DNA from 2 places in the Bacillus sp. D48C genome. Region 1 is predicted to be linked to the other one. Evidence: riboswitches for the same ligand, from Rfam matches in the RefSeq annotation. Region 1 holds a riboswitch; the other holds the start of a gene.
What was found. Region 1 has a riboswitch for thiamine pyrophosphate ahead of thiC (phosphomethylpyrimidine synthase ThiC). Riboswitches for the same ligand answer to the same signal wherever they lie in the genome.

Region 2: it holds a riboswitch for thiamine pyrophosphate, as region 1 does, so the genes downstream of both, tenA (thiaminase II) here and thiC (phosphomethylpyrimidine synthase ThiC) in region 1, are expected to answer to the same signal.

The regions. Positions count from the first base shown of each region.
Region 1 covers NZ_JBKFAQ010000003.1:291,612-294,828, reverse strand. The annotation lists gene thiC (phosphomethylpyrimidine synthase ThiC) at 1-1,164, opposite strand, end outside; TPP riboswitch at 1,277-1,392, opposite strand; gene lldP (L-lactate permease) at 1,464-3,125, opposite strand.
Region 2 covers NZ_JBKFAQ010000007.1:236,901-240,117, reverse strand. The annotation lists gene ACLBXA_RS18675 (heterocycloanthracin/sonorensin family bacteriocin) at 1-20, opposite strand, end outside; gene ACLBXA_RS18670 (DUF3937 domain-containing protein) at 468-731, opposite strand; gene tenA (thiaminase II) at 1,129-1,818, opposite strand; TPP riboswitch at 1,946-2,051, opposite strand; gene ACLBXA_RS18660 (D-alanine--D-alanine ligase) at 2,125-3,039, opposite strand; gene pdxR (MocR-like pyridoxine biosynthesis transcription factor PdxR) at 3,044-3,217, opposite strand, start outside.

The sequences.
Region 1 (3,217 bases):
TCCTTCGATCATAACTTGCACATCATGTTTCCAAGCAATTTTGGTTAATTCACCAAGTGTTTCAAGCTCAGAAAACTGTGCTTCATCATTTGCATCTGCAATAGACCCTGGACGTAATCCATCTCCAAGAGAGAACGAAACATCGTACTGTTTCATAATTTCACAAATCTCTTCAAAATGAGTATATAGGAAGTTTTCTTTATGATGGAATAAACACCACTGCGCCATAATCGAACCACCGCGTGAAACGATACCTGTCGTACGCTTTGCCGTGATTGGAATGTAACGAAGCAATACACCAGCGTGAATCGTAAAGTAATCAACGCCTTGCTCCGCCTGCTCAATTAACGTATCACGATATACTTCCCACGTTAAATCTTCTGCAATTCCGTTTACTTTTTCCAGCGCTTGATAGATTGGTACAGTTCCAACTGGTACAGGCGCGTTACGAATAATCCACTCACGCGTCGTATGAATATTTTTACCTGTAGATAAATCCATAATCGTATCTGCACCCCAGCGAGTAGCCCACGTCATCTTCTCTACTTCTTCTGCAATAGAAGAAGATACAGCAGAGTTTCCGATATTTGCATTGACCTTCACATGGAAGTTACGCCCGATAATCATCGGTTCAGCTTCTGGATGATTAATATTCGCTGGTAAAATAGCGCGGCCTTCTGCGATTTCCTTACGAACAAACTCCGGCTCTACCCCTTCACGAATCGCAACGTATTCCATCTCAGACGTAATAATGCCATTACGCGCATAGTGCATTTGCGTAACATTTGCACCTTGCTTTGCTCTAAGCGGCTTACGATCCATTTGCGGGAAAACAGGTGCATGTTTCGAAGCCACTTTCACACCGTCATCCTCTGGTTTTACTTCACGCCCTTCGTATGCGTCTACATCACCACGCCCCATAATCCAGGAGTGGCGCGGCGTTGGAATGCCTTTTTCCAGCTCGACCTTATACGCAGGATCTGTATAAGGACCGCTCGTATCATACACACGGATTGGTGGATTTGGGACGCCATTCGTTTCGCTTTGTTCAATCTCACGCATCGGCACTTTCATACCTTCTTGTGGTCCATCCACATATACTTTCTTACTCCCTGGTAAACTCGATTTCAATTCAATTTGCTCAGCTGAAACAGATTGTTTCATAAATTTTGTTGCCCCCCTGTTCGTGACAAGGACGAGATATGGCCAGCGCATGCCAAAATAAAAAGAGCCAGGTCCATAAAAAAATAAGGACCTGGCTCATAAAGACATCATTATGTAAAGCCGTTAACTTCCCTACGCTGGTACGAGCCAGATCAGGTCCAAAGGGTTAAGAAGTTCACGCGCTTCTCTCTCAGCCTACGCATACGTTAGGCACCCCTAGTTTATCACTGATTTAATTTTCAATACTTTCCCATCATACACTATAATCTGAAAAATTCAAAGTTTATTTCTTTTGTTTTTTATGGAATCATCCACGTTAAATAATATGCCTGTACATACGTCATAATACCAACAATAATTACGAAGAATAAACTATGCTTCACTGTAAAACGGAACAAATCCGATTCTTTTCCAGCAAGACCAACTGCTGCACAAGCGATGGCAATCGACTGCGGGGAAATCATTTTACCTGTTACACCGCCTGTTGTATTTGCTGCAACGAGAAGCACTTCAGATACGCCGACTTGCTGCGCTGTAATGGCTTGTAAATTCGAGAACAGTGCATTCGCAGACGTATCAGACCCTGTTAGGAATACGCCAATCCAGCCTAAGAATGGTGAGAAGAACGGGAATAGTCCGCCTGTTCCAGCTAATGCTAACGCTAACGTAGAAGATAGGCCAGAATAGTTTGCGATAAATGCAAACCCTAGTACAAATCCGATAGATAGAATTGGCATTTTTAATTCGTTTAACGTTTCTTTAAATGTCACTACTGCATCTTTTACATTCATTTTCAAAATAAACATGGAAATGATACAAGCAATTAAAATCGCTGTTCCAGTTGCCGATAATACATCAAACTTTAGAATTGCCTCGTAAGGCGTTGGTTTATTTACAATTGGCTCTGCTTTCATTACTAGATTATGCAGACCTGGAATTTCAAACTTAAATACAAGACTTTCTAAAGCCCCTCCTGGAGCAAATAATGCCTTAAAGAAATTTTGGCTCCAAATGACTACCATAACCGTTAATACGATAAATGGGGACCATGCCTTCACTACTTTTCCAAACGTTAATTTCGGCATCGATGCTGCTGTCGTTGTTGCTGCTACCTCATTATTTGCTTGCCCGGATTGATAAATTTCTTTCGGCTGCCAAACTTTTAAGAACAGTGCTAAACTCACTAAACTTACAAGTGCTGACGTAATATCCGGAAGTTCCGGTCCTAAGAACGTCGCTGTAATGAACTGCGTAATCGCAAATGAACTACCTGCTACAAGTAACGCAGGCCACGTTTGTCTTACCCCTTTAAATCCATCCATTAAAAATACGATAAAGAATGGAACAAATAATGATAGGAACGGTAATTGATGCCCAGCCATTTGTCCAATTTTATGTGGATCAATACCTGTTACTTGTCCAGCAACTGTAATCGGAATTCCCATCGCTCCGAACGCCACTGGTGCAGTATTTGCAATTAAACAAAGACCTGCTGCGTATAAAGGATTTAACCCAAGACCAGCAAGAAGCGCTGCTGTAATCGCTACTGGCGCTCCAAACCCTGCCGCTCCTTCTAAAAATGCTCCGAATGAAAATCCAATTAAAATAACGAGTAAACGATGATCGTTCGTAATCGATAATACCGATGCACGAATCACATCGAATTGACCTGTTTTTACAGAAATTTTATATAAAAATACCGACATAATGATAATCCAAGCAATTGGCCATAACCCGTACAAAAAACCGTACCCGGTTGCTGCCATTGCCATCGTGAACGGCATTTTATAAGCGAATAATGCTACTAAAACTGTAAGTACAACTGTAATAAATCCTGCCACATACCCCTTCATGCGAAAAACCGCTAAAGCTAAGAAAAAAAAGATAATCGGAATAAGTGCTACTGCTGCTGAAATCCAAATATTACCGAACGGATCATAAACTTGTGTCCATGTGTTCATTGTCCTCTCCCCCTAAAGAATCCCCTTTTAAATAAATACAATCTTATCAATAGACTATCAGGTCATCATACCTTTAAGCCTAAAAATAAAAA
Region 2 (3,217 bases), on a different contig from region 1:
TGAAACTGATTCATTTTCATAACCTCCGTTTATAAAATACAACCTCATTGATGCTTCCCTATATTTCTGTTCGTTACATCTAAGTAGAAATAGCGCTATAAACTAAGTTCAATACGTACACCAACAAAGTATGACTTATCACTAGATGATGCACCTTGTTCATATACCTATTTTTACTATGGGCTCATTTTTATAAATAGAAATTATAAAATATAAATTCTAGCGTCATATCTTCATACTTACTAAGCTCAATTAATTTCTCAATAATCACGCGGACAAATCCTATATATTTCCATATATCACTTAGATTTTCTTGTACTGTAAATGCCTTTGCTATAACACCTCTAAGTAACCGGTTTCTATGACGGTTAAGAAATTCCTATAAAGAAAAAAGCCCTAATTAGGGCTTTTTATTCTATTTCTCCAGCAAAGCTCTCTATGAAATTTCTAATTGAAAAAAGACACACTTAGATTGATGCGTCTTTTTGTGATGCCTCTTTTGTGAAATCATATAATGCAATTGCGCCTAAAAGAACAAGTATACCTTGAGGAACATCTAGTAAAATAGTTTTCCAAATTTCTGGAATTACCCATTTAATATCTGCTGCTGTTTCAAGATATGTTTGGAAATAGCTGATTGTAAAATTAATTATCCCTAAAAATACAAACAACGATAAACCAAATCGAATTAATTTCTTATTTGTAAACATATAACACCTCTCAAAATTCATTGGATATTCCTGCTTTTGCTTCTTTATATTTATATATCTCTATATTTTATTTTAACACACAAAGAACTCAAAAAAATACAATATGCAAATTTGCATATTGTATGAACAGCACTTCATGTTAACTTAGAAATTCCTGCAAAGAAAACACAACTCCGTTACAGCTAACAGCTCGGGTTTCTTTTCTTATTTAACTTCATACCACCAACATTTACGTTCTTTAATTGTAAAATAAATGTGACAGAAGTTTATCCAGTTAATGCGTAGACAATTAAATGAGCTAAATTATCGATATTCTATTTCACCATATCCGTAGCACTAATGACTTTACGCAAATTTGACAAGAAAAAATATAGAGATAGGTATGATCCATACCTATCTCTAACATTACTTCTATTCTTTATCCAATTACGTCTTTTACGTCTGTATCCACTGGCCACTTTTCTAATGTATAAGCCATTTCCCAAAATGAATATTCATATTGACTGCTAATAATAAAATGCTGTTTCATACGCTTGCGGTCTGCCTCTGTTACTTTTTCAGCAATAGTATCTAACCGTGTAATTTGTTCTTCAACTAGCGTACGGAACCAATCAGATCCATAAGCAGAAATCCATTCGTTATAAATTGGCTCTTCCGGCTGACATTCTTTTAAACGTTCCCCAATTTCGTAATACAACCAATAGCAAGGTAAAATTGCTGCAATGATATCTCCTAAATGCCCTTCATACGCAGCACGATACATATGTGAAGTATACGCATATGCAGTTGGCGCAGGAATAAAATTATCTTTTTCTTCTTTTGTTATCCCTAGCTTTTTAGCAAAATTCTCATGTAAAGATAACTCGGCCTCATATGTATTTTGAGCATGATGTGCCATACGAGCTGTCGTCTCTAATTCAAGAGCTTTTGCAGCTCCTAAAGTTTGTACTCTAGCAAAATGACTCAAATAATATGAATCTTGAAGCACATAATAGCGAAAACTAGCTAAATCTAACGTTCCTTCACCAAGTTTTTTTACAAAAGGATGGTTAAAACTCGCTTCCCAAATTGAATCTACTTCTTTACGTAATGATTGTGAAAAAGTCATTTAAATCCCTCCAATAATGTATAAAATATAAGTATTTATCCACAATTATTAAAGCTGTAAAATAAAAAAACTTTCTTTACAGGCGTAAAGAAAGTGAAATTGACAGTATTTATTTACTCATTAAATAGCAACGTCTTTCCCACTTCCCTACGCTGGCATTAACCAGATCAGGTACTAAGAGTCTCAAAATCACATTTGATCTCAGCCTATAAAAGGCCCCCCTAGTGGATAAATATTTTGTTTTTATAATGTATTCATCATAGCATACTTCGTGAAACTGTCAAAAGAATTAGTTATATAATCCCCTTAAAACCCTTCTTCTTTTCTAACTTTTAATGATGTTTCAATAATCATATCTAATAGTTTGCTATAACTAATTCCCGCTGCTTCTGCACTTTTTGGCAATAAACTTGATTGTGTCATCCCTGGTAATGTATTAATTTCCATTACATATGGAATTCCATCCTTCACCATCATATCAACTCTTGCATAAACACTACATTTTAATGCTTTATAACAAGCCAGTGACGCTTTATTTACACGTTCATTAATTTCCGCTGGAAGTTCGATAACTTCCTCAACTGTACTAGTATCATCATATTTTGCATTGTAGTCAAAGAACTCGGCTGCATGTCGAATTGAAACTATAGGTAACTGTTTTCCATCCAGAATGGAACATGTAATTTCATCACCTTTTATATACTTCTCAATTACTACTTCAGAATCCCATTCAAATACAGTTTCTAGCATTGAGATCAATTCATTTTTATTGTAAACGATTTTCACCCCGACACTCGATCCGCCAGAGTTTGGTTTTACCACTAATGGAAATCCTAACTTATCTAACTCATCAAGCTTTAGATCCTCCATTTTTGTAAGTTCAATCCAATCTGGTGTTTCTACACCTTCATAACGTAAAATCTTTTTCGAAATATTCTTATCCATACATATACTACTAGATAACATATTACTTCCGCTATAAGGAATCCCTAAACTCTCCAGTGTTCCTTGAACTGTCCCATCTTCTCCATATTTCCCGTGTAATGCGAGCAACGCAAAGTCAATGTCTTTCGCTTTTTCAATTAAATCCATTTTTTCATTTAATGTAATTGGGACTATTTCATACTTATTTTTATCTAAATGAGCAATCATTTCATTCCCTGTCATAATTGAAACTTGTTTTTCAGACGATACCCCGCCCATAATAACACCGATTTTCATTTTCTCAACTCCAAATTTCATTTTTTAATGTATCACCAATTATTTTAATTCCCCGAACTATTTCTTCTTCTTTCAAGCGCGAAAACCCTAATCGGAAAGTGTTCGCCCCTTCTCCATCAGAGTAAAAAACATCTCCAGGTGAAAACGTAACGCCTTTCTCATAACACTTTTGTAAAAG